2 regions of the Geobacillus sp. BK01 genome follow, and region 1 is predicted to be linked to the other one. Evidence: predicted binding sites of a transcription regulator. Region 1 holds the regulator's gene; the other holds the start of a gene.

What was found. Region 1 encodes Rex, which represses fermentation and respiration genes when NADH is low (regulators of the CRP and FNR family bind a similar motif). Its sites were predicted from a motif close to TTGTGAAATATTTCACAA; they were not measured.
Region 2: the regulator Rex is predicted to act here: its motif matches at 5,646-5,663, upstream of ACTVDO_RS04780 (TIGR04053 family radical SAM/SPASM domain-containing protein).

Annotation. Positions count from the first base shown of each region.
Region 1 is NZ_JBQPTH010000029.1:10,328-25,504, forward strand. It holds gene ACTVDO_RS16260 (Nramp family divalent metal transporter) at 1-797, shown strand, start outside; gene fumC (class II fumarate hydratase) at 841-2,211, opposite strand; gene ACTVDO_RS16270 (cation:proton antiporter regulatory subunit) at 2,926-3,420, shown strand; gene ACTVDO_RS16275 (cation:proton antiporter) at 3,430-4,668, shown strand; gene groL (chaperonin GroEL) at 4,995-6,614, opposite strand; gene groES (co-chaperone GroES) at 6,737-7,021, opposite strand; gene ACTVDO_RS16290 (CPBP family intramembrane glutamic endopeptidase) at 7,379-8,113, shown strand; gene ACTVDO_RS16295 (YdiK family protein) at 8,110-8,289, shown strand; gene tatC (twin-arginine translocase subunit TatC) at 8,328-9,101, opposite strand; gene tatA (twin-arginine translocase TatA/TatE family subunit) at 9,122-9,274, opposite strand; gene ACTVDO_RS16310 (redox-sensing transcriptional repressor Rex) at 9,290-9,931, opposite strand; gene moaC (cyclic pyranopterin monophosphate synthase MoaC) at 9,947-10,435, opposite strand; gene ACTVDO_RS16320 (ABC-F family ATP-binding cassette domain-containing protein) at 10,534-12,465, shown strand; gene ACTVDO_RS16325 (hypothetical protein) at 12,450-12,725, opposite strand; gene tsaD (tRNA (adenosine(37)-N6)-threonylcarbamoyltransferase complex transferase subunit TsaD) at 12,804-13,817, opposite strand; gene rimI (ribosomal protein S18-alanine N-acetyltransferase) at 13,814-14,266, opposite strand; gene tsaB (tRNA (adenosine(37)-N6)-threonylcarbamoyltransferase complex dimerization subunit type 1 TsaB) at 14,226-14,966, opposite strand; gene tsaE (tRNA (adenosine(37)-N6)-threonylcarbamoyltransferase complex ATPase subunit type 1 TsaE) at 14,963-15,177, opposite strand, start outside.
Region 2 is NZ_JBQPTH010000003.1:117,564-132,740, reverse strand. It holds gene ACTVDO_RS04820 (DUF2249 domain-containing protein) at 1-8, opposite strand, end outside; gene ACTVDO_RS04815 (DUF2249 domain-containing protein) at 5-244, opposite strand; gene ACTVDO_RS04810 (Crp/Fnr family transcriptional regulator) at 322-1,014, opposite strand; gene ACTVDO_RS04805 (nitric-oxide reductase large subunit) at 1,247-3,610, shown strand; gene ACTVDO_RS04800 (hypothetical protein) at 3,674-3,844, opposite strand; gene ACTVDO_RS04795 (DUF2249 domain-containing protein) at 3,973-4,206, shown strand; gene ACTVDO_RS04790 (molybdenum cofactor guanylyltransferase) at 4,311-4,913, shown strand; gene ACTVDO_RS04785 (carboxymuconolactone decarboxylase family protein) at 5,096-5,542, shown strand; gene ACTVDO_RS04780 (TIGR04053 family radical SAM/SPASM domain-containing protein) at 5,711-6,829, shown strand; partial or broken gene ACTVDO_RS04775 (ABC transporter permease) at 7,065-7,283, shown strand; gene ACTVDO_RS04770 (MFS transporter) at 7,645-8,820, shown strand; partial or broken gene ACTVDO_RS04765 (multicopper oxidase domain-containing protein) at 9,148-9,498, shown strand; gene ACTVDO_RS04760 (IS110 family transposase) at 9,759-10,895, shown strand; partial or broken gene ACTVDO_RS04755 (multicopper oxidase domain-containing protein) at 11,030-11,752, shown strand; gene ilvB (biosynthetic-type acetolactate synthase large subunit) at 11,910-13,586, opposite strand; gene ACTVDO_RS04745 (hemerythrin domain-containing protein) at 13,815-14,222, shown strand; gene ACTVDO_RS04740 (nitrate reductase subunit alpha) at 14,256-15,177, shown strand, end outside.

The sequences.
Region 1 (15,177 bases):
ACGTGCTCGTCGGACTCATGTTCATTACCGTTGTCGGCTCAGCTCTTCTTGTCTTGCCGCAACTGGACGATCTTTGGAAAACGGCAGTGCCCGACTTGCCGAAAGGCTCGCTGTTATACGCTCTCGGACTGATCGGCGGTGTCGGCGGTTCGATCACGATGGCATCATACGGTTACTGGCTGCAGGAAAACGGATGGAAAGGCCGCTCCTATGTGTCGCCGATGCGCTATGACTCCGCTATTGCCTATATCGTCACCGCCATCTTTACTTTATCGCTGCTTGTGCTTGGGGCAGCCTTGCTGTACGGCACTGACACGACGATCAGCGGCGAGCAAGGACTTGTCTCGTTCGCCACGATCATGGGCAACGAACTGAATCCGGCTGCCCGTTGGCTCTTTTTGCTCGGCTTTTGGTCGGCGTCATTTACGTCGGTCATCGGCGTTTGGAACGGCGTTTCGTATTTGTTTGCCGATTTTGTCCGCAATGTGCGAAAGAAACCTGTGGGCGCAGAATCGCTCAACCGGACAAAAGCGTTCCGGTTCTACGTCTTTTGGCTCACCTTCCCGCCGATGCTCTTGCATTTCATCGGCAAACCGGTCGGACTCATTATCGTCTATGGAGCGCTCGGCGCGCTGTTTATGCCGTTTTTGGCTGTCACACTTCTTTACTTGCTTAATTCGAAAAAAGCGCTTCCGAACGAAGGACGCAACCATTGGCTGTCGAACGCACTGCTCGCTCTTTGCCTGGCACTGTTTGCCGTATTGTCCATCAATGAACTAATCCGCCTGTTTGCCTAGAAAAAACGCTCATCCCGTTTTTCACGGGATGGGCGTTTTTGGACTAAATCATCTTTTCTGGTCTTACCCATTGCTCGTACTGCTCAACGGTAACATACCCGGTTTTTAATGCCGCTTCCTTGAGCGTCAACCCTTCGCGGTGGGCAAGTTTGGCGATTTCCGCCGCCCGGTCATAGCCGATATGCGGGCTTAACGCCGTCACGAGCATGAGCGAACGCTCCACATACTCCTTCATCTTCGCTTCGTTCACTTTCAGCCCTTGGGCGCACCGCTTATCAAACGAACGAATCGCATCGCCGAGCAGTTGCACCGACTGGATGGCGTTGTAGGCGATGACCGGTTTAAACACATTCAATTGAAAGTTGCCTTGGCTCGCCGCAAAACCGATGGCGGCGTCATTGCCGAACACCTGCACGGCGACCATCGTCATCGCTTCGCTTTGCGTCGGATTCACTTTGCCCGGCATGATCGAGCTTCCTGGTTCATTCGCCGGAATGATGATTTCGCCAAGCCCCGAGCGCGGTCCGCTTGCCAGCCAGCGGATGTCATTGGCGATTTTCATCAAATCGGCGGCGAGCGCCTTCAACGCCCCGTGGACGTACACGATCTCATCATGGCTCGTTAACGCATGGAACTTGTTCGCCGCCGAGCGGAATGGATAACCGGTTTGCGCTTTTAGCTGCTCGGCTACCTGCTCGCCAAATCCCGGCGGCGCATTGATCCCGGTGCCGACCGCCGTACCGCCGATCGCCAAATCAAGCAGCTTCTCACTCGCCTCCATGATCATCGCTTTGCTTTTTCCAAGCATCGTCCGCCACCCGGAAATCTCCTGCCCAAACGTGAGCGGTGTGGCATCTTGCAAGTGGGTGCGCCCGATTTTGATCGTCTTCTCATATTGGCGTGCTTTCTCAGCAAACGTTTCGATCAAGCCGTCAAGCGCTGGCAGAAGGTGCGTTTGAATTTTTGTGTAGATCGCGATATGCATCACTGTCGGAAACGTGTCGTTCGAACTTTGTGACATATTCACATCATCGTTCGGATGGATGCTCCCCTCACCGTCCGCGAGCAGCTCGTTCGCTCTTCTCGCCACCACTTCGTTGACATTCATATTTGTCTGCGTCCCGCTTCCCGTCTGCCAGACGACGAGCGGAAAATGGTCATCCCATCGGCCCGCCAAAATTTCCTCGCACGCGGCGACAATCGCCTGTTGCTTCGCTTCACTCAATTTCCCAACCCGATGGTTGACGACGGCCGCCGCCTTTTTCAGCTCAGCGTAGGCGTAAATGAGTTCCAACGGCATTGTTTCCGTGCCGATGCGAAAGTTTTGCCGGCTTCGCTCCGTCTGCGCACCCCAGTACTTATCGGCCGGCACCCGCACCTCACCGAGCGAATCGCGTTCAATTCGTTCGTTCATCGGATGATCCTCCTTCGAGTAAACGCCTTCATTATGTTGTTATTCCCGTTTTGCCCCATTCAACAAGTCAAAATCGATGAAAAAAGATATTTTAACTGTTATAATAAATCATAAATAAAACAACAAAACAGAAAAGTAATATCATTCCTTTTACCTAAAAAATATTCCATTAAAAAATTTTTGACCCATCATCAAAAAGGGGACTTGCATTTTCAAGACAAATCTTGCACCAATATTTAACAAAATACGATATCCAATAATTCAGTAGGGAAATAGTGATTTTAGTTTCCTCTACTTGGATGTTTTTCTTTTTAAGTATATTTTATGGAATTTAACCCTATTTTTACAAAAAGGGGGCTCTTCACCACAAAGTGTACTTGACAAAGAAAGACGATCATGATAGAGAAAATCAAAACAGCATTTTTCCTTTTTATACCACACATCTCTTTGAGCAACATTGCTATCATGTTTGTCTTTAAAAGTCAAGTACATCTTTTGGTGATGAACCAAAAAGGGATGACTTGCACCAATATGGGTAGACTATACATAAACTAACTCATCGTCCACGCACACGTCCGCTTAAAAACCAAATTAAAAATGATTGTAAATCATCTCTGATCAATACAAATCAAGAACTACTTGTCCGATACAGGTGCCTACACCTAAACCGGCACCTTTATTAATAAACAAACATTCACAAGGAGGAGCATGGTCATGAATATTAGAGAAAGCGAACTTCCGGGAATTGGTTGTAAATTCGAAATTATTACTCGAAACCAAGATAAACTCGTCATCGTGATCCATGATGATGGGAGAAGGGAAATTTATCACTTTGATTCCGACGATTACGATGAAGTGGTCAGCAGTGTCACATTAAGCGACCAAGAGGCGCGGCAAATCGCCGGCATACTCGGGGGAATGGCCTACAAACCAAAGGCGCTTGAGAGCGTTGAATTTGCTTTTGATGATTTAATTATCGAATGGTTTCAGGTGGAGCCAAACGCCCCCGCTGTCAATAAAAAAATCGGTGATCTCGATATAAGAAGCCAATTTGGTGTTACAGTGATTGCCATTAAAAAGAAACACTCCCAAAAATCTCATAATCCTGGACCAGATACAGTGATTGAAGCCGGAGATACATTAGTGATATCTGGAGAAAGGCAACAGATTAAGGAAATTATCAGCAAATTGTTGTCGAATAAGGAGTGATGTAAATAAATGGATCACTTAGTATTGGAAGTGGGAACTGCGCTCGTTTTAATTGCTATCGGAGCCATGATCGCTAACAGGTTGAATTTCTCGATTATCCCCTTTCTCATTATCATCGGTATGATAGTAGGTCCTCATGCCCCCACGATTGGGATCATTGACTTAACCTTTATCGAAAGCAATGAAATCATCCAATTTTTAGGAAGAATCGGGGTGCTATTTTTACTCTTTTATTTAGGTCTCGAGTTTTCTGTAGGCAAGTTGATTAAGTCCGGAAAAAACATTGTGATCGGCGGAAGCTTTTATGTCGCGTTAAACTTCGTTTTAGGGCTGCTTTACGGCCGGATCGTCGGAATGCCTTGGTCAGAAACGCTTATTATTGCCGGACTTCTTAGTGTATCGTCGAGCGCGATTGTAGCAAAAGTTCTCGTCGATTTAAAACGAACCGCCAATCCGGAAACAGAGCTTATTTTAGGAATGATCCTTTTTGACGACATTTTTTTAGCACTATTTTTAACGACAATCTCAGGCTTTTTGCTTTCCGGTTCCACCTCATTTTTGGGAATCAGCTTGTCTGTGTTAACGTCCGTCGGCTACATGTTGCTGTTTTTTGTCGTCGCCCGAAAAGGAGCACCTTTGCTCAATAAATGGCTAAACATTAAATCCGATGAAATATTTATCATCGTCATATTCGCCATTCTGTTTTTTATTGCCGGTTTTTCCGAAACCATTCACGTTGCCGAGGCTATTGGCGCCTTATTGCTCGGGCTTGTCTTTTCAGAAACGGAACATCGCGATCGCATTGAACATTTAGTGATTCCGTTCCGAGACTTTTTTGGAGCCGTCTTTTTCTTTAGCTTCGGATTGAGTATTGACCCTTCCACTTTAATTGATGCGTTTTGGCTCTCCTTAGGGGCTGTCGTCGTGACCTTAATCGCCAATATGGTGGCCGGCATGATAGCCGGGAGAAGAGCAGGTTTATCCCACAAAGCCTCCACAAACATCGGGTTAACGATTACGGCGCGCGGCGAGTTTTCCATTATTGTGGCGAACCTGGGGATTACAGCAGGGTTAAACCCTATACTAACCCCGTTTACAGCCCTTTACGTTCTTATGCTTGCTATATTAGGACCGCTCTTCGCAAGAGAGAGCAAAAGTGTTTATAAATGGCTGAACAAAGTATTCAAATGGGACGAAAAAGCCAAAAATGAAAAGAAAGAAAAGCTAAAAGTTGCAGAAAAAAACTGAACGCTCTCCTACCCGGGCGAACGCTTCAGTGACAAGAAAAAACGCGATTGATTTTCACCGATCACATGGCCAAAAAGGCGGTTCGCTCCGCCTTCTTTTTCGTTGTTCATCTTTCTCCTCTCCTCCCTTAAAATCCGTGACGAGCAACGGCCTATATATTCCCCTCAAACTGTAGATAAATGGCTCTTTCACGAAAGAAAAATATGAATCACATCCAAGCAATAGGAGTTTTGATCCAACATGGATGATTTTCGTGGTCAAAATGCGGCCAAAAGAAAAAGAACACCGGGGAAACCCCCAGTGTTCCAAGGTTTTTTGCGGTAAGATTACATCATGCCGCCCATGTCCGGCATGCTCGGGTTGCCGCCTTTATTTTCCTCCGGTTTGTCAGCCACAACGGCTTCTGTTGTCAGCACCATGGCGGCAACAGATGCAGCGTTTTGCAGCGCCGAACGAGTTACTTTCGTCGGGTCGACGATACCGGCTTCGATCATGTCTACCCACTCGCCCGTTGCCGCATTGAAACCAACACCTGCTTTTTCGTTTTTCAGACGCTCAACAATGATCGAGCCTTCCAAACCAGCGTTTTGCGCGATTTGGCGAACCGGCTCTTCGATCGCCCGCAAGACGATTTTCACACCCGTTGCCTCATCGCCCTCTGCTTGGATGGCCGCGACTTTGTTGTAAACGTTCATCAACGCCGTGCCACCGCCGGCAACAATGCCTTCTTCAACTGCAGCGCGAGTCGAGTTGAGCGCGTCTTCGATGCGCAGTTTGCGTTCTTTCAATTCCGTTTCCGTTGCCGCGCCGACTTTGATCACTGCTACGCCGCCAGCCAATTTCGCCAAGCGTTCTTGCAGTTTTTCGCGGTCGAATTCAGACGTTGTTTCTTCAAGCTGCGCACGAATTTGGTTGACGCGCGCTTTGATGCGTTCAGAATCGCCAGCGCCTTCGACGATCGTCGTCGTTTCTTTCGTCACGACCACTTTCGACGCACGGCCAAGCGACGCAATCGTTGTCGATTTCAGTTCGCGACCGAGCTCTTCGGAGATGACTTCACCGCCTGTTAAAATCGCAATGTCTTCGAGCATCGCTTTACGGCGGTCACCGAAGCCAGGCGCTTTAACGGCTACCGCGTTGAACGTACCGCGCAGTTTGTTGACGACGAGCGTTGCCAATGCTTCGCCTTCGACATCTTCGGCAATGATCAAGAGCGGACGGCCGTGTTGGACGACTTGTTCTAAAATCGGCAACAGTTCTTGGATGCTCGATACTTTTTTGTCCGTAATCAAGATGTACGGATTTTCGAGAACAGCTTCCATTTTTTCCGTATCCGTAATCATGTACGGCGAAACATAGCCGCGGTCGAATTGCATCCCTTCGACAACATCGAGTTCTGTCGTAAAGCCTTTCGATTCTTCGAGCGTGATGACGCCGTCATTGCCGACGCGTTCCATCGCTTCAGCGATCAATTGACCGACTTCCTCATCAGCCGCCGAGATCGCAGCAACTTGAGCAATCGACTCTTTCCCTTTGATCGGTTTGGAGATGGCTTTTAACTCTTCAACAGCAACCGCCACCGCCTTTTCAATCCCGCGGCGGATGCCCATCGGATTCGCGCCGGCTGCTACGTTTTTCAGGCCTTCACGAATCATGGCCTGCGCCAATACGGTAGCAGTTGTCGTCCCGTCCCCAGCGATGTCGTTCGTTTTGCTGGCGACTTCAGCGACTAATTTCGCGCCCATGTTTTCAAACGGATCTTCGAGCTCGATTTCTTTTGCAATGGTTACCCCGTCATTCGTGATGAGCGGAGAACCGAATTTTTTCTCCAATACAACGTTGCGGCCTTTCGGACCCAACGTAACTTTCACCGCATCTGCGAGTTTGTCCACCCCGCGCAACATCGCACGGCGCGCTTCTTCGCTGAACTTAATTTCTTTTGCCATACCCCGTTACCTCCTTATGAATTAGTCGCACTGCATGCCGTAAAAAAGTTAAGTATTCGTGTCATGAATAAAGTTGCGTATTTCGTATGTTTTTCAGAATGTTTATGTGGTAAACGCATATATTAGCCGATGACGGCTAAAATATCGCTTTCACGCAAAATTAAGTATTCTTTGCCGTCGTATTTCACTTCCGTGCCGGCATATTTCGAGAAAATGATCCGGTCGCCGACTTCGACTTCCGGCGCGACACGTTGGCCGTTATCGAGCACGCGGCCTGTGCCGACAGCAACGACGCGGCCTTCTTGCGGCTTTTCTTTCGCCGTATCCGGCAGCACGATGCCGCTGGCCGTTTTTTCTTCGGTTTCCACGATTTCAATGACAATACGATCGCCTAATGGCTTCAACACGGGAAACAACCTCCTTAACGATAGTTTTCACCGTTCTTATTAGCACTCATCACAATCGAGTGCTAACACACTTATAATATTAATGAACTCTTCTCCGTTTTGCAAGTAGGAAATACAAAAAAATAACTGTTTTTCTTTTATACGAGAGGAAAGGAGAAAATGAGCTGAACCGCCCCCTCAGCCCATGCGCCTGTCCGCTCGAACCCGTTTTCATTATTGCACATTTCCGAAACCGATAAACAGCGTCTGCTCATTTTTTTGCCATCACGATCCGCCTCTGATAGGCGCGCTTTTCTTATCATTTCGCGGAACATGTGCTACAATACGGATATATTTGAAATAAAGGGGTAAAGTGATTTGAAACGCCACTACTGGTATGTCATTATCACATATATCGCCATGCAGCTGTCTGCCTTTGTCGGCGTGCCGCTCCTCCGTGCCCTCGGCGTTGGTCAAGGTGCACAAACACGCCTTGAAGCAGCGAAAATCGCCTCCGGGTATTGGGCGGTCATCAGCTTTTTATTGGCTTTTGCCATCATTTTATGGTTGCTCCGCGGCGACCGCGATGAGCGGGCGATGCGGCGTCTGTCGCTTGCTTCGTCATGGATGTGGGCGATCTCGGGCGTCTTTTTGGCGCTCGCATCGCAAAGCATTGCTGCCAATATCGAATGGCGTCTATTGGGCATCGAGCCAGGCTCGGAAAACACACAGCACATCATTGACATCATCCGCCTGACGCCATTGCTCGTCGTCGTCACGTCGATCGTCGGCCCGATTTTAGAGGAGCTCATTTTCCGCAAAATCATTTTTGGCTCGCTTTATGAAAAGTACAACTTTTGGTTTGCGGCACTGGTCAGCTCTCTTCTGTTCGCCATCGTGCACATGGAGCCGGAACATTTGCTTTTGTACACGTCCATGGGGATGGTATTCGCCTTTTTATACGCCAAAACCGGGCGCATTTTCGTGCCAATGTTCGCCCACGTAGCGATGAATACGTTTGTCGTTGTCGTTCAAATTTTGTTGGCTGATGAATTGGAAAACATGATGCGTCAGGCGGAACTGCCGTTGGCTGTTTGGAGGTTTTGGCTATGACGCGCCACCCGCGGCTGTTTTCGCTCCCGTATTTCATCTTGGGCTTCCTGTTTACGTATTTGGCGATTGAAAGCGTCCATGAAACCATTTGGAATGTCACGACGATCGCGTTGGCAGCGTTGGCCGCTTTTGATTTCAGCACTGCCCTTCGCCTGTTCTTCACACCAAGACGATGAAACCCTCCCGTTGGGGAGGGTTTTTGCCTGGCGCCGTATCAACCGTCCTCTCGCTGTTGTCCGTAACGTGAATCAACGCTTTCCTGCTCCGCCGCTAATTGTGCCTTTCGATAGCCAATTTTTGCAATCCATATGCTTCCTTCATACAAAAGCGTCAGTGGAATCATGACGATCACTTGCGACAACACATCTGGCGGTGTAATGGCCGCCGCCAATATCAACAGAGCCAAATACGCATACTTGCGGATGTGAACAAGAAGTTGCGGCGTAATCAATCCTAAACGGGTGAAAAACAACACAACAATCGGCAGCTGAAACACAATGCCAAACGGCAACACGAGCTGGAGCAAAAACTGGAAATATTCGTTAATGCCGATCATCTGTTGAATGCCGAGCCGTTCCGCCAACTGATTCATAAACCGGACGACAAATGGAAACAAGACGAAATACGCAAAACTAACCCCAGCTAAAAATAGAATGATCGACGCCGGAATATAGCTGAGCGTCACCCGCCGCTCTTTTTCATACAGCCCTGGGCTGACAAACGCCCAAATTTGGTACAGCAACACCGGAGCAGACAGCACAGCGGCGATCACAAAGGCAAACTGAAAATATACTTTAATCGGATCGGTGAGACGGAAAGCGTTCATCGTTAGTTGTTTTGCCTCGGCGGTCTGCTGCAAATACACAATAACGTCATTGACAAAGAAGAAACTGGCAATGAGCGCCGCGGCGAAAAAGAGAAGCACGATGATAAGCCGTTTCCGCAGCTCTCCGAGGTGTTCATACACCGACATTTCTTTGTCATTCATCGTTTCCCCATCCTGCCTTGTCACCGGTCGGTTTTGTTTTCCTCGTCATCGGCCAACCCTTTCGTTGCATCTTTAAACTCGCGCAGCGACTGGCCGAACGACCGCCCGAGCTCCGGCAATTTTTTCGCGCCAAACAGCAGCAAAATCACAAGGACAATCAAAATGTATTTCACGCTTTATTCTCTCCTTTATGATGGCGATGGATAATTTTTCAAAAAATAAACGAGCGACTGCAATTCAATGGCCAAATCGATATGGTGGACGCGGATATGCCTCGGTACATTCAAGCGCGCCGGGGTGAAGTTTAAAATGCCTTTAATCCCCCGGGCGACAAGGCGGTCGGTAAGCGCTTGGGCCACCGCGGCCGGCACGGTTAAAATGGCGACCGGAATATCGCCGCCAAGCCGCTCCTCGAGCTCATTGAGATGATAGACTGGCACACCGCCGACTGTCGATCCGACTTTCCGTTCATCGACATCAAACGCCATGACAATTTTTGTGTTGTTATTTTTCGAAAAGTTGTAGTTTAAAAAGGCGGTGCCTAAATTGCCGACTCCGAACAAGGCGACTTCCGTCACTTCATCCTCTTCAAGCGTTTGGCGGAAAAACGACAACAAATAATTCACATTATACCCGTACCCTTTTTTGCCGAGGGCGCCAAAATACGAAAAGTCGCGGCGAATCGTCGCCGGGTCGACTTTCACCGCCTCGCTTAGCTCGGCAGAGGATACACGCTGTTTGCCTGACGCATGCAAGTTCTTCAAAAACCGGTAATACAGCGGCAGCCGTTTCGCGGTTGCCTGCGGAATTTTCGGTTGTTCGTTGCTCATGGTTTCATCCCCCAACTAATCGGTTTTCCGTCGATAATGGCCGGACTTCCCGCCCGTTTTTTCGACCAAATACGTCGGACCGATGATCATCCCTTTATCAATCGCTTTGCACATATCATACACGGTTAACGCACACACCGAGGCGGCCGTCAGCGCTTCCATTTCCACCCCTGTGCTCCCTTTCGTCTTGACCGTCACGGTCATCACAAGTTTATACGCTTCCGCCTCTTTTTCCCAAGCAAAGGCAATATCGACGCCTTTTAACATGAGCGGATGGCACATCGGAATGAGATCGGCCGTTTTTTTCGCCGCCATCACTCCGGCCACTTGGGCCACGGCCAACACGTCCCCTTTCCCGATGGCGTTGTTCGTTATTTTTTCATAAATCTCTTCGCTGACGGTGATGCTCGTTTTTGCCACTGCCACCCGTACCGTGTCTTCCTTGTTGGTAATATCGACCATTTTCGCGCGTCCTTGTTCATTGAAATGAGTAAACGACGACAAGACAATCTCCTCCACTTATAAACTATACACGATTTTTCATTATCTGTCTTTGACCGTTTTGACGACATACGTTAAACTATTCCGAGAGGTGAAACGACATGATGATTTTGCAGGTGCACCAGCTCACGAAATATTTTGGCGCTGACCTTATTTTATCGAATATAAAACTAGAAATACAGTCCCGCGACCGAGTTGCCCTCGTCGGCCGCAACGGCGCAGGAAAATCGACATTGTTAAAAATCATCGCCGGAGAACTTTCTTACGACAGCGGCGAAATCATCAAGCCGAGCCATATCAAAATGGGCTATTTGGCGCAAAGCAGCAGTCTTGACTCGTCACGTTCCATTTGGGACGAGATGCTCGACGTGTTCGCACCGCTTCGGGCGATCGAAGCACAGTTGGCAGAGTTCGGCACCCAACTTGGCGACCCGGATGTGCTCGCCGATCCATCTCGCTACGAAAAAACGCTCAAAGCCTATGACGAACTGCAAGAGCAGTACAAAGAACAAGGGGGCTACCAGTACGAAGCCGACATCCGCTCTGTTTTGCACGGGCTGCAATTTTCGTCATACGATTACAAAACAACGCCCGTTTCCTCGCTAAGCGGCGGACAGCGGACGCGGCTCGCCCTCGGAAAACTTCTATTATCTAAGCCGGATTTGCTGATTTTAGACGAGCCGACCAACCATTTGGATCTTGAAACACTCTCTTGGTTGGAGCAATATTTGCAGGCATACCCTGGCGCCGTCCTGCTCGTTTCCCACGACCGCTACTTTTTGGATAAAGTCGTCACTGAGGTATACGAGCTGTCCAACGCGACACTTAAGCGGTATACGGGCAACTATAGCCGCTATTTGGAACAACGGGCCGAGCAATATGAACAAGAGTTAAAACGATATGAGAAACAGCAAGAACAAATCGCCCGTCTCGAAGACTTCATCCGGCGCAACATCGCCCGCGCCTCGACGACCAAACGAGCGCAAAGCCGACGAAAACAGCTAGAAAAAATGGAACGGCTCGAACGCCCCACTGGAGATGAGAAATCGGCCTCCTTTTCCTTCTCGATCGAACGGCCTAGCGGCCATGAAGTGCTTACCGCCGAAGAACTGACCGTTGGTTACGGCGAGGGAACACCCGTCATCCGTCAAATCAGCTTTCGCATCACGCGTGGAGAAAGCATCGCCTTAGTCGGACCGAACGGCATCGGCAAATCAACATTGCTAAAAGCGGTCGCCCGTCGGCTTCCTGTCCAAGCAGGAAGGCTCCGCTACGGCTCAAACGTCCAAATCGGCTATTATGATCAAAATCAAGCCGATTTATCATCGAATAAACGAGTGCTTGATGAACTATGGGATGCCTACCCGGACAAAACCGAGAAAGAAATCCGCACCGTGCTCGGCAACTTTTTATTTTCCGGCGATGACGTCTTAAAACCGGTCTCGGCGTTAAGCGGCGGGGAAAAGGCGCGCCTGGCGCTCGCCAAACTGATGCTGCAAAAGGCGAACGTTCTTATTTTGGACGAGCCGACCAACCATTTGGATCTCGACAGCAAACAGGTGCTCGAACAAGCGCTCATCGACTATCCAGGTACCATTTTGTTCGTCTCCCACGACCGTTATTTCATTAACCGAATTGCGACGAAGCTGTTCGAGCTATCAAGCGGCGGCCTCACCGAATATTTAGGCGACTACGATTACTACATCGCCAAAAAAGCGGAAATGTGCGAACTGGCGCGCCTCAACGCCCACCCGGACAAAACGCCGGACAGCAGTGAATCGACCAAATCCACTTATGAACAGGAAAAGGAAGAGAAAAAGCGGCAGCGCCAGCGCCAACGCCGTCTGGATGAGATCGAGGCTGAGATCGAGGCGCTTGAGGCGCAAATCGCCGAAGTGGAACAGCAATTATGCGACCCGTCTGTTTATGGCGATTATGAAACCGTGCAGCAGTTGTCGCAACAAAACGAAGAGCGAAAACAACAAGTGGAAAAGTTATTGGCCGAATGGGAACAGCTTTACACTTCACTATAACCCCATCCCCATAGCCCGCCCGTGATCGTGGCGGGCTGTTTTTTTAAGTTAGTCACATTATCCACAAAAAAATCCACAATTCCACCTGTGAAATATAAGTTATTCACCGACTTTTCCACATTATCCACAAACAATCCCTTCCTTTTGCCCAAAACGCACTGTGTATTGCTGCCCTTATGTTTGTAGTATTTTCTCGCCTTTTCCACATTGCCCACATCTTGTGGATAAAAATATACACAACCCCTTTCGATCGAAGACAACCAAAACTTGCTCCCTAAACAAAAAGGGCGGTTCTCTTGCCTACTGCAAGCAACCACCCTTTTGTTCTTTATTTTCAACTACATAAGTGGCAAGCCTGGATTGGCATTGAGTGCTAGGTCGGCTCGCTTGCCTTGTTGATGCATTACCGTTCCGGCCGCGGCGATCATCGCCGCGTTGTCGGTGCATAACGACAACGGCGGGATGACCAGCTCCACATCCGGGAGCTCTTTCATTTTGTCTTGCAGCGCGGACCGCAACCCGCGGTTGGCCGCCACCCCGCCGGCGAGCAGCACTTGCTGCACACCGTACTGTTTCGCCGCCTGCACGGTTTTCGTCACTAGCACATCGATGACGCTCGCTTGAAAGCTCGCTGCCATCTGCTTCGGATCAATCTCCTCACCGCGCTGCTTCGCATTATGAAGCACATTGAGCACGGCGGATTTTAAGCCGCTGAAGCTAAAATCGTACGACCCTTCCTCGAGCCATGCCCGCGGCAAGTCAATCACCGGCTCCCCCTCATGGGCAAGCCGGTCAATGTGCGGCCCCCCTGGGTACGGCAAGTGCAACGCCCGGGCGACCTTGTCATACGCTTCGCCAGCTGCGTCGTCGCGCGTCTCGCCAATGACTTGAAACGCCCCGTGTCCTTCCATGTAAACAAGCTCCGTATGCCCGCCGGAAACGACAAGCGCCAACAGCGGAAATTTCATCTCCGCCACGAGCTGGTTGGCATAAATATGACCGGCAATATGATGCACCCCGATAAGCGGCAAGCCGTGGGCAAACGCGAGCGCCTTGGCAGCGTTCACCCCGACAAGAAGCGCCCCAACCAACCCCGGCCCGGCCGTCACCGCAATGGCATCAAGATCGGAAAACGATACGCCAGCCTGCTGCATCGCCTCCTCAATGACGAGTGTAATTTGTTCGACATGGTGGCGCGAGGCAATTTCCGGCACAACGCCGCCAAACCGCCGATGGCTTTCCATTTGCGATGCGACAACATTCGATAAAATCTCTTTTCCGTTTTTCACCACGGCCGCCGCTGTTTCATCGCAGCTCGTTTCAATCCCTAATACATGCACGTTTTCATTCATCTCAGTTTCACCCACATCACTAGCGCATCTTCAAAATTATCCGGATAATACCGTTTGCGGATGCCGCCATTGCGAAACCCGAGCTTTCGGTACAACGACTGGGCGACATGGTTCGAGACGCGCACTTCCAACGTCATCGTCGCCGCCCCATGCTGCCTGGCTGTTTCCATCAGGCGGCGCATAAGCGCTTCGCCGAGCTTTTGTCCGCGAAACTGCGGCAGCACGGCGACGTTCGTCACATGCGCTTCATCAATCACGAGCCACATCCCCGCATACCCGATGATCCGTCCGCGATACACCATGACAATATATTTGGCATAACGGTTGTACATCAGTTCGTTGTAAAAAGATTCCCGGCTCCACGGCGCGGTAAACGACGCCCGTTCAATTTGCACGACCTCATCGATATCATGAACGGTCATCAGCCGGAATTGTACATCGATCCCCATCGTCCCCGTCCCCTTTTTGTCTCGCAAGCCATTTCGCTTCGGCTTCCGCAAGGCGGATATAGTTTGGCACAAACGTATGCGGATTCTCATGTTCTTTCTCTTTTCCAAGCATGACGAGCTCACCTGGCCGCGGCAATGTTAACGGCGGCGGCGCGAGGAAAGCCCGCCCGCCTAAGCGGCTCCGAAACAGTTCACCATATACCGGCGCATCCGTCCCGATGAACAAGACATCCTCTTCCCGCCTGCGTAAATGATCGGCCCACTTGTCCGCCGCTACAATCCGGTCCGCTTCGAGGCAACGGAGGGCTCCGTTCTCGTACCGGTACAACCCAGTGTAAATCTGCCCGCGCCGCGCGTCAAACAGAGGAACGATCACGCCGGGAAAATAACGGCCATTAGCGGCAAGCACCTCTAAACTCGATACACCGGCTATCGGGATGCCGAGCGACCAAGCAAGTGTTTTCGCAATAGTCACACCGATCCGCACCCCAGTATAAGATCCGGGACCCTTGGCGACAACGATTAAATCGAGCTCATTGGGCGCCATCCCGCATTGCCGAAGCAACGATTCAATAGCCGGCATCGCCCGGGCGGAATGATCCTTTTTTACACTCGTCACAAGTTCCCCCTTAATGGCATCCCCATCCGCCACAGCAATGCCAAGCGGCATATTTGATGTATCAATCCCTAATATTTTCATGACGCAAAAATCTCCTTGCATAGCTGTTCATAGCGCCGCCCTAACGGCTCAAACACAAGTCTCCGTTCATCGCCGCCATAGCGAAACAAAGAAACAGTCAGCCGCTCCTCAGGCAGCTGGCCCGCAATCAAATGGGCCCACTCGACGACTGTAACACCGTCGCCATTGAAATATTCGTCAAACCCAAGATCCTCCCATTCGTCTTCAAGAC
Region 2 (15,177 bases), on a different contig from region 1:
AGGATCATTTGTCTCCCCCCTGTTTGGTGAACGTCACTTTCCAATGTTTTTTCTCGATTTGTTCGGCCTCGTACGTAAATCCTTTCGCTTTCATAATCGGAAACAGCGGCAGCGGCTTGAACGGGGCATGCAAAATGAACGTATCGCCCGGCTGCAGCGGCTTAATGGCGTTCATAATCTTTTCAAACGGTTCCCGTTTTTGCCGCAAGTCTTCGCGCACATCGAGTTCGATCGTGACAGCCATGTACATTTCCTCCTTTTTGACTACTATGATAATCATTTTCAACAACCGGTGTTGTGATATGGCTCACACATAGATCGTTAGAAAAAGATTTCTTTTTCCAACCCTTCCTGATCGATCAAATAAAAGCCGTGTTCATCGACATGAATCAACCCTTTTCGTTTCAGCTGGCTTAACGTCCGGCTCACCGTTTCCCGCGCCGTGCCGATCATATTGGCCAGTTCGCGGTTTGTCACATGGGCGGTGAGGCGGTGCCATTTCCCTTGCTTGACGGCGTTCGTGCGCGTCAGCCGCAACAATAGAAGCACGATTTGTTCGTACGTATTATGGAGCACCTGGGCCTCAAGCCGGTTTTGCAAGTCGACGATTTTTTCCCCCATGACGCGAAACAGTTTCATGCATAGCTCAGGACTCGCCATCAGCACTTGCTCGAAATCGTGGATCGGAATGGCGACCAACGTCGCTTCCTCGACCACTTCAGCGTGAGCCGGATACGTGCCTTTTAAGAAAAAGCCGGCGTGCGGAAACATTTCTCCCGTCTGCAAAAGCGAAACGATTTGTTCTTTTCCGCTCAAGTCGGTTTTATAAATTTTCACCGTGCCGGAATGAATGAAATAGACGCGCTCGAGCGGGTCGCCTTGCATAAAGACGAACGTCCGCGGCTTGTAGACGCGCACGTGGGAGATGGCGACAAGCGAGTCGAGCTCGTAATCGGACAGTTCGCGAAACAACGGAACGGTTTTGAGACGGTCTTTCATCCAATGGTTCGCCATGGCGTTCTCTCCTTTGGAAATGTGACAAAAGTGTGACAATTGCCAATGGGACATCGATGCCTTTCTTTTGTTGAAAAGCCGCACCGTTTGGCGCCTTCTGCCTTCATTGTATAAATTCTCACACTTCAAAGCTGTGATATAAATCATAGTGGATGTTTGCCCCCGCTCACAAATCGGTCAAAGCGAAGAGCGCTACAATGGGGACGAACAAACGAGAAGGAGGTTGCGCTACATGGAGATTCAGCGATCCGTTCGCCCCAATGTCCGGCCGGGGCGGCAAACGACCAATAGTTTTCTCAAATCCATTCTTATTTTCACCATTTTAATCAGCTTTACCGTCCTGCTTGTCGGCGGGTATTGGATTTTTAAAGAGATGGCGCCAAGGCCAAAAGAAGTGCGCAGCGAAGACGGTCAAGTGCTGATGACGAAAGAAACGATCATCGGCGGGCAAGCTGTCTTCCAAAAATACGGGCTGATGGATTACGGCACCGTGCTGGGCCACGGGTCGTATATGGGACCGGACTACACAGCCGAAGCGCTCAAAGTTTACACGGAAGGCATGCAAGACTACAAAGCAAACGAGAAATACAACAAGCCGTTTTCCGAGTTAACGGATGAGGAAAAAACGGTCATTCGCGAACAAGTCATCAGCGAAATGCGAAAAAACCGCTATAATCCGGTAACCGATGTGCTGGTGTTAACGGACGCCCAAGTGTACGGGCTTGAAAACGTGCGCGACTATTACCGCGACGTGTTTACGAATGGCGACGGTTGGGGATTGAAAAAAGGATTGATTAAGGAAACCGATATGCCAAAAACGGATCGCGCTTGGGTCGCTGAGGGCGATCAAATCCAACAAATTGCTGACTTTTTCTTCTGGACCGCCTGGCTGTCGAGCACGTTGAGAATTGGCGACGAAATTACGTATACGAACAACTGGCCATATTATGAAGACGCCGGCAATACGATGTCGTTCTCGGCTGTCTGGTGGAGCGGCGCCAGCGTCACGATTTTGATTTTGTTCGTCGGGATCATTTTGTACGTGTTTTACCGCTATCAGTTAGGGATGCAAGAGGCGTATGCGGAAGGGAAGTTTCCGGTTATCGATTTGCGGCGGCAGCCGCTCACCGCTTCGCAAGTGAAAGCGGGCAAATATTTCGTTGTCGTCGCGGCACTGTTCTTCGTGCAAACGATGTTCGGGGCGTTGCTTGCCCACTACTACACCGAGCCGGACAGTTTCTTTGGCATTGATGGGATTTACGACTTGCTGCCGTTTAATATCGCTAAAAGTTACCATTTGCAGTTGGCCATTTTCTGGATCGCAACGGCATGGCTTGGCATGGGAATTTTCGTCGCTCCGCTTGTCGGCGGACAAGAGCCGAAAAAGCAAGGGCTGCTTGTCGATCTCCTGTTTTGGGCGCTTGTCGTCCTTGTCGGCGGCAGCATGATCGGCCAATGGCTCGGCGTCAACGGTTACTTAGGAAACAGCTGGTTCTTGTTTGGCCACCAAGGTTGGGAATACCTTGAACTTGGCCGCGTCTGGCAAATTATTTTAGTCGTGGGCATGCTGCTTTGGCTGTTTATCGTCTTCCGCGGTGTCAAACGCGGGCTGAAGCGGGAAAGCGACAGAGGCGGGCTCATCCACTTGCTGTTTTACTCAGCCATCGCCGTTCCGTTCTTCTACATTTTCGCCTTCTTTATGGAGCCGGATACGAACTTTACGATGGCCGACTTTTGGCGTTGGTGGATCATCCACTTATGGGTGGAAGGGATTTTTGAAGTGTTTGCCGTTGTTGTGATCGGATTCTTGCTCGTGCAAATGCGGCTTGTGACGAAAAAATCGACCGTTCGAGCGCTCTATTTCCAATTTACTCTTTTGTTGGGCAGCGGTGTGATCGGCATCGGACACCACTATTACTACAACGGTTCACCGGAAATTTGGATCGCCCTTGGGGCGGTGTTCTCGGCGCTTGAAGTCATCCCGCTTACACTGCTCATTTTGGAAGCGTACGAACAATACAAAATGATGCGCGACGGCGGGGTCAACTTCCCGTACAAAGCGACGTTCTGGTTCTTAATTTCGACCGCTATTTGGAACTTAGTCGGCGCCGGCGTGCTCGGTTTTCTCATCAACTTGCCGGCTGTCAGCTACTTTGAACACGGGCAGTTTTTAACGCCGGCCCACGGCCACGGGGCGATGATGGGCGTGTATGGCATGTTCGCGATTGCCGTGCTTCTTTACTCGCTGCGCAACATCGTCAAACCGGAAGCATGGAATGACAAATGGCTGAAATTCTCGTGCTGGATGTTAAATATCGGGCTTGCAGGCATGATCGTCATCACGCTTCTTCCGGTCGGGGTGTTGCAAATCAAAGAAGCATTTGTGAACGGCTATTGGGCGTCGCGTTCGCCGTCTTTCCTGCAGCAAGACATCGTGCAAAACTTGTTGCTCATCCGCTTCGTTCCGGATACGATCTTTTTAATCGGCGTCGTCGCCTTGCTTGCCTTTGCGGTGAAAGTGATGTTCCACTTGCGCAAACCGACGCATCGCGAAGGGGAAGAGCTGCCGGTCGTAAACTTAGCTGAAGAAGAGTAAAAACAAACACGCACAGCGGAATCCGCTGTGCGTTTCATTTTGAAACGTTTTCACCAATAAAGATTATCGCCCGTGGCATTCGCTCGTTTCGCTGTTTTCTTTCTCTTTTTGCTTGTCATGGCACGGAAAGCAGTATAACGTCTCTGTTTCCCGGCTGACGACACCGTTTAAAAACCCATGCAGACAATGGATCGGCTTGCCGCATTGCGCGCAAAAGCCAACAAGCTCTTCCAACCGCCATTTCTCCTTTCACAGGGATTGAAAATGTTCACCGTCCGGCTGTGACGCGCGTCACTACCGTCGTAGGCCAAAGCGGCTATGATGAGTATATAATTCATTATACTACAAAGGAGGCCGACGTTATGAGCCAATTTGCCGCAAAAATCCACGCCCCGGACTATCCGCCGCGCGATCGCCATCCGGCGATTTTCCGGCTGTTTGACAGCTTAAAGCCGGGGGAAGTGATGGAACTGGTGAACGACCACGACCCGCGTCCATTGCAATACCAGTTCATGATGGAGCGTCCGGACGAATTTACGTGGGAGTATTTGGAGGAAGGGCCGGACGTATGGCGGGTGGCGATCGGAAAGAAATAACTGCACCGTTTCATCGGGATTTCCGTCTGCAGGCGGAAATCTTTTTTTTTCGACGGTTCGTATGGTACGGTAAAAACAAACGATGTCCGGAAAGGGGAAGGGTGATGAAACCAACCATTGCCGGAGCGGTGCTCGCCGGCGGCCAGTCGCGCCGATTCGGGCGGCCGAAGGCGTTTGCGCTGCACGAAGGCGCGCCGTTTTTCACCTGGTCTGTTGCGGCATTGCGGTCTGTCGCCGATGAACTGTATATCGTCAGCCACCCGTCGCTTGTCGATGAATTCCGCCGGCAAACGGACATCCCGGTGTTGCTTGACGTGGAGCGCTGCCGCGGCTGTGGGCCGCTTGCCGGCATTTACACCGTGATGGAACAGAGCCAGGCGGATTGGGTGTTCGTCCTGCCGTGCGACATGCCGTACATGCGGCAGGAAGTGACGAATCGGCTTGTTTCCTATATCGATCCGATGGTTGATGCCATCGTCCCGCTCCATGGCGGCCGTCCGGAGCCATTGGTCGCCTTATACCACCGGCGGCTCAGCCCTGTGATCGCCGAGCTGCTTGATATCGGTGAACGGCGGATGACGGCGCTCCTTGAACGGATTCGCGTCCGGTATATTGACACGAATCAGCTCGGTGTCGAGGAGAAAGTGTGGCACAATGTGAATACACAACAACAATACGAAAGCCGCTCAGATAGATGCTGCTTTTGATAGGCGGCTTGCCTTCGTTGGCATTATCGTGGGCCGACGGTGAAAGAAGAGGAAAGGCGTATAGATCCACCGCTGTGTAATTTTCGCTGGCATCGAAAGGAAGTGGTGCGTTCTATACTAGGGCTGAAGAGGGGGATCAAGGTAAGTGCGGAGAAAATTGTCTAAAAAGGAGGAGAACGGTGATGACCCTGCGCTTCAATTACCGTATTGAAAACCCAGAAGCATTTGAAACCCTAACTAAACTAGAGGAATTTATGAACAAGAGTGGGCTCGACAAAACGCTCTATGAGCTAATTAAAATTCGTGCCTCACAAATTAACGGATGCGCCTTTTGTGTAGATATGCACACTAGGGATTTACGAAACATGGGAGAAACTGCACAACGTATTAATTTAATTAGCGTTTGGCGTGAAGCTTACGACATTTTTTCTGAGAAAGAAAAGGCGGTACTGGAATTAACCGAAGCAGTTACGCTTATTTCAAATAATGGGGTTCCCCAACATTTGTATGAAAAGGTTCGCCAGTTTTTTAGTGAAAAGGAATACGTAGACTTAATTATGGCGATTAACACCATTAACTGTTGGAATAGAATGGCGATTTCAACAGGTATGTATCCGGGCTGCTTTTAATCATTTTTTGTTGCAGCTGAGGATCTGTCGCCACATCCGATCGTACACGCGGCCGTCGTCTTCATTCAAGGTGCGATCGCCATCTGTTGTGGCCTCGCTGCGGATGTGATGGATATCACATAATGCGCCTAAGTGTTGCGGTACAATGGAGGCCGAGGAGGGGACATGATGCGCGATTTCAATGAAAACCCGTTTATCGTTATTTGGGAGTTGACGAGGGCGTGTCAATTAAAATGCCTTCATTGCCGCGCCGAAGCGCAATATCATCGCGATCCGCGCGAGTTGACGTTTGAGGAAGGGAAAAAGCTGATCGATGACATTTACGAGATGGATCAGCCGATGCTCGTCTTTACGGGAGGCGATCCGCTCATGCGGCCGGATGTGTACGATTTGGCGAAATATGCGATCGACAAAGGATTGCGCGTGTCGATGACGCCGAGCGCGACGCCGAACGTGACGAAAGAAGCGATCCGCAAGGCGAAAGAAGTCGGCTTGTCGCGCTGGGCGTTCAGTCTTGACGGGCCGAATGCCGAGATTCACGACCATTTCCGCGGCACGAGCGGCTCATTCGATTTGACGATCCGCGCGATTCACTACTTGCATGAACTTGACATTCCCGTGCAAATCAACACCGTCATTTCGCGGTACAATGTTCATGTGCTTGACGAGATGGTGGCGCTCGTCGAGAAGTTAAAATGCGTCCTTTGGAGCGTCTTTTTCCTTGTGCCGACAGGCAGGGGAAAAGAGGAGGATATGATTTCTCCGGTTGAGCATGAGCGGGTGTTCCGCTGGCTGTATGAAACGAGCAAGCGCGTTCCGTTTGACATCAAAACAACGGCAGGCCAGCATTACCGCCGCGTCGTGCTGCAGGCGAAAATGCGCGAAGGAAAAGCGGCGAAAGGCGGCATCCGTTACGAAGACGTGTTGAACCAAGGGTTGACCGGGCAGGTCGACGGGCTCGGCCGCGCGCCGAAAGGGGTAAACGACGGCAACGGTTTCGTCTTCATTTCCCATATCGGCGACGTCTACCCGAGCGGGCTGCTGCCGGTGAAGGCAGGGAACGTCCGGGAAACGCCGCTTGCGGACATTTACCGACACTCGCCGATTTTCCAAGATTTGCGCAATCCGGACAAATACAAAGGGAAATGCGGCGTTTGCGAGTTTCGCCATGTGTGCGGCGGCTCGCGCTCGCGGGCGTACGCGGTGACTGGCGACTATTTGGAAAGCGAGCCGTATTGTGTTTACATTCCAAAGGCGCTGCGGACAAAAGAGCGCAGTCAATTGTAAAGGGGCGGTGAAAACCGGCCGGTTCTTCTAAAATGGCGGCGCCGCCGCGTTCGCGGGACGGCGCCCGGGTGCACGCGGCGGACGTTGGTGATGTGTCCGAAACATACGGGGAAGGGGGAAGGCGCCCTTCCCCGTTTTCGCTGTTTAGCGCGAAACATCATTGGCGTTCTAAGTTGACGATAAACGTTTCCGGCCCTGTCGGTGTTAAGCTTCCCCCTTTCGGTTCAAGGCTCGCTTTAACGAGTCGACAGCCGCGCTGTTGTCGCCGGACGTCCGGGCGCTGGGGATCGTCACCGTCGAACAGACCGCTGGCGCCATCGCCGGTCCTTTGCCATTTTCGCAAAGTTTGCTGCTCATTTGGCCGCAGGCGACCGCCTTGATCGCGGCCACTCTCATCTGCTTTGCGGCGGCTTATTTGTTATTTGTGAGGCAGGAAATCCGGGCGCACGGGTGAGAACGGGCATGGCCTTTTCCGGTTTCCGTGGTCGATGGTGCATGGCGCCGGCACTTTGCGCGGGGCGGGGATGTTTGGAAAGCCTTGAACGCGGCAAAAAACGTGCTTCACCTAATCGACTGCATCCGTTCCTTGGTAGGAACGGATTTTTTTATGGCTGTTTTTGTCATACATGCGCCGCTTGGGCAAGAAAACAATATAATGATGAAAAGCCATTTTTGACAAAAACGTGACAGCAACTTTGACGAAACGGTGACAACAACGGCAAATGTGATAAACCTCACAAATCTATTTTCCGTGCCTGCGTATGATGGAATTACAAACAAAGCCACATATTTTGAAGGTTAGGGAGGGGCTTTTCATGAATAAACAAAAGGCGTTGTTGCCGATCACAACGTTGGCAATGACATTTTCATTCGCTGTATGGGCCGTCTTTTCACCGCTCGCGAGTACATTCCAAGAAATGTATGGACTGACATCGACACAAAAAAGCATTTTGGTCGCCATTCCGGTGCTGCTCGGCTCGATCATGCGTTTGCCGCTTGGCATTTGGACGGACCGGATCGGCGGGAGAAGGCTGTTTTCGCTGTTGCTGTTGTTTTTAATCATTCCGCTTGTTGGGGCAGGGTTTGCTGATTCATATGCGATGCTCATGTTTTGGGCGTTTTTCATCGGCATGGCCGGAACGTCGTTTTCGATCTCGGTGACGTTTGTGTCTCGCTTGACTCCGCCGGAAAAACAAGGGACAGCGCTCGGGATTAACGCGATGGGGAACTTCGGCACGGCGGTCGCCAGCTTTTCCGTTCCATCGATTGCCGCGGCGTTCGGTGTACCGTGGGCGTTTTGGGGGATGATCATCCCGGTTGTCATCATGCTTGTTCTCGTTTGGTTTTTCACACCGGATATGCCGAAGCCAAAACAGCAAAAAACGATGCGCGAATCGCTGTCGGTGCTCAAATATAAACATACGTGGACGCTGTCGCTCTTTTACTTCGTTACGTTTGGGGCGTTCGTTGCCTTTGGCATTTACTTGCCGTCGTTGCTTGTGGATTTGTACGGTTTGACACCGGTCGATGCCGGAATGCGCGCAGCCGGGTTTACGGTTATCGCGACGCTCGCCCGGCCGATCGGCGGCTACCTTGGTGATAAAATCGGTGCTGAACGGGTATTGACGTTTGTGTACGCTGGGATGACGCTCGGCGCCTTAACGGTCGCGTTTGGAATGGAAAACATTTGGGTGATGACAGTGGCTTGCCTGCTGCTCGCGGCAATGTCTGGGTTAGGCAACGGTGCAGTTTTCAAGCTCGTTCCGCAGCTGTTCCCGGCTGAGACAGGTGCGGTCACCGGTCTTGTTGGCGCCTGGGGCGGACTTGGCGGCTTTTTCCCGCCGATTTTAATGGGAATCATTAAAGACGCAACCGGCTCATACGCGCTTGGTTTCATGCTTCTTGGCTTGTTTACCTTGATCTGCTTCTTGCTCAACCGAGTCGTGTTTGGCAAAAAGGCGGGCGAACCGGTGAAACGGTACGCGTCGTAAAGACAATATCATAGTTCGGAAACCAAAGAGGCCAAAGGCACATGCTTTTGGCCTTTTGTTATCATCTCTTGATGTGCGCTGTCACAGGATACAAAAATGCCTGCCTATCCGACACGATGTAGCGGGTCAATAAGAGGGAGGGGGCCTCCGTTTTCTGGCAGCCAACATGAAAACGTTCCTTACGATTGCTACCTTGCGAAACTGTATTGTTCATTATTTCACAAACCATTCAAACATGACCGCCTGCCGGTGATACAAATCACTAGGGGAAAAGTGGAGATGCCGTACCCTAAAGGTGTAGACGATATCACTTAAGGGGGAAGAACGATGAACCGAAAGATGTCTTCGCTGTTGTCCGTCGCGTTGGCTGCTTCGCTTTTGGCCGCATGCAGCAATGGGGGAGGGGAGGCAAAGGCGGAAAATAAAAATGGAACAGCGGCCTCTGCGCAACAGTCTGCCGAAAACGTGTTAGCCGCTCATCAAGGAGTCAACCAAGCGCCGGTGCCGTTGAAAATGGAGCGGATCGGCCCGCATGATGTCCGCGTTGAAATGACGGCGCAAATCACTGATATTGAAATTGACAAAGGGAAAATGTATAAAGCATGGACGTTTAACGGTCAAGCGCCAGGGCCGCTCGTCGTCGTCAATGAAGGGGACACAATCCACTTTACATTAAAAACATCCATGAGTAAATTTTACTCCCCACCCAGGCATGAAAATCCATCTCTCTTTCCATAATGGAGGATGAACGCAAACAGTTTGGAAAGACGTGCTTTTTAATGGTGGTTCGACCCTGTACAAAAAACTGTTTGAGTCCATTTGGTGTTCCACCCATTGTAAGCCCTTTTCATTTGGAAAAGGTGACTACGAACAGAAAAATGCCTAACGAACAAGTGGACTCACTGTTTGCGAATTCATCAATGGAAGGAGTCCGGATCATGGATGTGCTTTATCATCGTTGCGCAGGTTTAGATGTTCATGCCAAAACGATTGTCGTTTGTGCGCTTTGGGGAGAAGAAGACCACATTCAAAAGGAGATCGAAACGTTTTCGACGTTTACCAAAGACTTGTTTCGCCTCCTGAAATGGCTCGAGGATCGAGAAATCACTCATCTAGCGATGGAGAGTACGGGGGTTTACTGGAAACCGGTCTTTAACATTTTAGAGGACTACTTTGACATTACCTTGGCCAACGCTCAGCGAATCAAGAATGTCCCAGGGAGAAAAACGGATGTATCCGATGCGGAATGGATCGCTAAATTATTGCGTTATGGACTGATTGAAAAGAGTTTTGTGCCACCCGCGCCAATTCGAGAATTGCGGGACTTGACCCGTTTACGCAAAAAGTGGGTGGGTCAATTGATTGCGGAAAAAAACCGAATTCATAAAGTATTGGAGTGTTCCAATATCAAGCTGGGTACGGTGATTTCCGACATCTTCGGAGTATCGGGCCGAAAACTCTTGACCCGTTTAATGGAACAGGGGTACATCGAAGAAGCCGATATCGACGCTTGCCTTCACGGAAGAATGAAAGGGAAAAAGCAACAAATTCAGGAATCGCTCTTTGGGACATTAACCGAACATGAGTTGTTCATGATTCGCCAATCGTGGAAGCACATCGAGTATTTGGAAAGCTTGATTCAGGAGATGGACCAACGCATCGACCATCTCTTACAACCGTATCAACAGGAAGTGGATCTTCTGATGACGATTCCTGGAGTGAAAAAGGAAACCGCCGCCGTCATCATCGCCGAAATCGGAGTGGATATGGGACAGTTCCCGACACCGCAGCGCCTCGCTTCTTGGGCTGGGGTGGCCCCGGGAAATCACGAAAGCGCTGGAAAACGCAAAAGTACACGAACGGTAAAGGGGAATCCTCATATTAAATCCGCGTTATGCGAGGCGGCATGGGCGTTATCCCGATGCAGGAATCAACCGTTGGCGGCGAAATTTTGGTCATTGGCGGCTCGCCGGGGAAAGAAAAAAGCACTCGTTGCGATCGCGCACCGAATGCTTGTCACCATTTACTGCATGCTTTCCCGAAAAGAACCGTTTTGGGGACCACAAGTAAGTTAGTATAGCCAAAATGAATACAGAATATACGAGATGCCTAAAAATAAGGCACCTCTGCTTTCCTGTTGTCTTTTTTGGCCATTTGTAGTGTATCCAAACTGATCACAGGATATACAGAGTTGACCGGGTTTTATGGATTTTCACAGAAAAATATGGATCCGGTCATCCCGCACAGCATGGATTTCCATGCCGTCCACGCTGCTCCGTCCGAAGATTTTATTGATGTGATGCCAAACGAATCGGGAACGTTCACGTATCCGGCGAACAAACCGGGTGTGTTTATGTACCATTGCGGCACGAAGCCAGTGTTGCAGCATATCGCCAACGGCATGCACGGTGTGATCATCGTCAAGCCGAAAAACGGCTATCCGACCGATAAAGAAGTCGACCGCGAATATGTGCTCATCCAAAACGAGTGGTACAAATATAACGATATGAATGACTTCCAAAACGGAGTGCCAAGCTACGTCGCTTTCTCGACGAAAGCGCTGAAGCCTGGTGACCTGAACACAAACGGGGATACGTTCACGCTGAAAGAAAAACCGTTGCTTGCGAAAGTCGGCGAGAAAATTCGCTTGTATGTCAATAACGTTGGCCCGAACGAGGTGAGTTCGTTCCACGTCGTCGGCACTGTCTTCGATGATGTGTATCTTGACGGCAACCCGAGCAATCATCTAAAGGGAATGCAAACGGTGATGCTTCCGGCAAGCGGCGGCGCGGTTGTCGAATTTACCGTCACCAAACCGGGAACGTACCCGATCGTCACTCATCAGTTTAACCATGCACAAAAAGGAGCCGTCGCCACGCTGAAAGTCACAGAAACCGGTGAAGACGACGGCGCGGAAACAAGCGGACATTAATGTTCCCCCGTTTCCCCAAACGGGAGATGGCCGCCCAAAGCCCTATAGCTCTTATTATACGGCGGCAAAAAGAAAAAGAAGTGATTCGCATCACAACCGACAAGAAAAAAGAGCGTCCGGCAGGCCGCAAACAACGGCCGGTCGGGCGCTCTTCCCATCAGCGCGCCAAAATAGCTTGGTCGTTGCTTTGCCCAGGGGGAACGATCGGATAAACGTTTTCTTCCTCGGCGATGTTAAAATCAAGCAAGACCGGTCCATTGTGCGCTAACGCTTTTTTGATGATCGCCTCTGCCTCTGCTTCCGAGTCGGCCGCATACCCGGCCGCCCCGTATGCCCCGGCCAGCTTAGCAAAATCAGGCGAAGTAATTTTCACGGCTGAATAGCGCCCTTGGTAAAACAGTTCCTGCCACTGGCGCACCATCCCCAAATACCCGTTGTTTAATACGGCGATTTTAATCGGGAGGTTGTGTGCAACAGCCGTCAACATTTCTTGAAGATTCATTTGAAAACTGCCGTCCCCGGTCACACAAATGACCGTTTGGCCCGGCGCAGCGACAGCGGCGCCGATGGCTGCCGGGAGGCCGTACCCCATCGTCCCGAGTCCGCCGGACGTTAAAAAGGACCGCGGTTTGGTAAAGGCATAATGATGGGCTGTCCATATTTGGTGTTGGCCGACGTCGGTGACCACAATCGCCTCGTCTCCTGCGAGAGCTGAAAGCATTTGGATGACTTTTTGCGGCTTTAGGCGGCTTGCAGACGTATCGAAGCGGGGCACCGTCCGCCGCCACTGTGTCGCTTCCGCCACCCAGTCTTTCGTATGTTCCCGGATGAGTGGATAGCGGAGCCGATCGATTAAAGAATGGAAAAATTGTTTCGCATCCCCGACAATCGGAAGGTCGACACGGATGTTTTTGTTAATCTCGGAAGCGTCAATATCGACATGAATTTTTTTCGATTTTGGCGAAAATCCGCTCATTTTTCCCGTCACCCGGTCGCTGAAGCGCACGCCGGCGCAAATGAGCAAGTCGCATTGATGGACCGCTTTATTGGCCGCATAAGTCCCGTGCATGCCGAGCATTCCTAAGTATAACGGATTTTGAGCGAAAGCGCCAATTCCCATCAACGAGCTGACAACGGGGATTTGGCCTTTTATGGCCACCTCGCGCACCAGTTCCGAGGCGCCGGAGCTGATGACCCCACCGCCGATAAACAAGACCGGTTTTTTGGCGCTTTCAATGGCGGCAATGGCGGCTTCCAACGATTTTTTCGGTATTTTCTTCGGTTTCGGGAGTGAAGCTTTTGGCATCGGGTAGGACGCCGTCGCCTCCTGGCGGAGAAGATGAGTTGGAATTTCCACCGTCACCGGCCCTGGTCTTCCACTTAGCGCAATTTCATAGGCGTGCTGGATGGTTGATGGGATGCCGCTGATTTCGTTCACTTGCAAATGGTATTTCGTAACCGGTGTGCAAAGGCTAAACACATCGAGGTCAGGAGCATACAAGTCGTTTTCCGGAGAGGGACGCGTGACAATGATAAGCAATGGGACGGAGTCGCTTAATGCGGTTGCGATTCCGGTAATACCGTTTGTGATTCCGCCCCCTGCCCCGATGATCGCCACTCCTAATTTCCCCGAAGCACGCGCATACCCGTCCGCCGCATGAACAGCCGCTTGTTCGTGCTTCATTTCGATATACGACAGGCGGGAGGAGGTTTCGAGTGCTTGGCGAACCGGCAATGTGCTGTCATGGCAGCAGCCAAATACGCGGCTGATTCCTTGAACGGCTAATGATTGTACTAGTACATCGACTCCGAGGCGGATCGGAGGATGCAACATTTCGCCACCTTCTTTCTCACTTTTTCCTCATTTTAAACAACTTGTGTACAGATTGTATGCGAACTCCGTCACACCACAAGTTGCTCTCGGTAGAAATTGAGGGGGAGCGCATTAGGGAAAAGGAGCTTCTTTTCCTTTCCCCTCCCTATTCGGCATAACATACCTACTGTTTGGAAAACATAGGTTAATAAAGGGGAAATATAGGTATTCAGGAAGTGAGGTGATCAAATGGGCGGCCCATCGCTGCGAAAGTTGGACGCGCATCGCTCCATTCATCATGGGGCATTTGCTGAGGCGAAACGTCTGACCGATTTGCTGGAAAAACTGTATGACGAGCGGCGCAGCGAGCATCTTGCTGAGGTGGCGGATGCGCTTGCCGAACATTGGGAAAAACGGGTCATTGCCCACGCCGAGGCCGAAGAGGAAGGGTTTTACCGTGAAAAGGCCGGAGAGGGAGAAGATCTGGCTGAAACGGTTGCACGGTTAAAACGTGACCATGACCTTATGAGAAAATTGATTGCCGAAATACGGGAGCGGCTGCCTGAACAGGTCGATGGCGAGGTGCTAACCCGTTTTCACGCCTTGCTTCACATCAATCGCATCCATAGTGCCGATGAGGAAAGTCTGCTCTTTTAAATTTGGACGGAACGAAAGGAGAGGGAAAACGGCATGAACCAAAAGCCTACCCCATTTTGGCAGAAATTAAAATACTTTGGCCGGTCAGAAAAAATTGCCGGTCACGCAGAACTGTCGCCATACGGACGGGATGCTGAAAAGACGTATCGCCGCCGCTGGCAGCATGACAAAGTCGTCCGCACTACTCACGGGGTGAACTGCACAGGCTCGTGCAGTTGGAAAGTGCATGTGAAAGACGGCATTATTGCGTGGGAAACGCAGCAAACCGACTATCCGACGACAGGGCCGGATATGCCGGAGTACGAACCGCGCGGTTGTCCGCGGGGCGCGAGCTTTTCGTGGTATACATACAGCCCGCTGCGCGTCCGCTACCCGTATGTGCGCGGGGCGCTTTTGAAATTGTGGAAGGAAGCGCTGGCGCACGAAGGCGATCCTGTTGCCGCCTGGAAGGCTATTGTCGAAGACCCGGAAAAGGCGAAACGATACAAACGGGCGCGCGGCAAAGGCGGATTCGTCCGGGCGGCATGGGATGATGTGTATACGATGATCGCCGCTTCCCTTATTTATACGATCCAGACGTATGGTCCGGATCGCATTTTCGGCTTCTCGCCGATTCCGGCGATGTCGATGGTCAGTTATGCGGCAGGAGCCCGTTTTTTGAATTTAATTGGCGGGGCGCTGCTCAGCTTTTATGACTGGTATGCCGATTTGCCGCCGGCTTCCCCGCAAATATGGGGAGAACAAACGGATGTGCCGGAAAGCTCAGACTGGTTTAACTCCAGCTATATGATCGTATGGGGATCCAACTTGCCGCAAACGCGCACCCCGGATGCCCACTTTTATGTCGAGGCGCGCTACCGGGGGACAAAAGTCGTCGCCATTAGCCCTGACTATGCGGAATTTGTGAAATTTGCCGACAACTGGCTGCCGGTGCAGCCGGGAATGGACGGAGCGC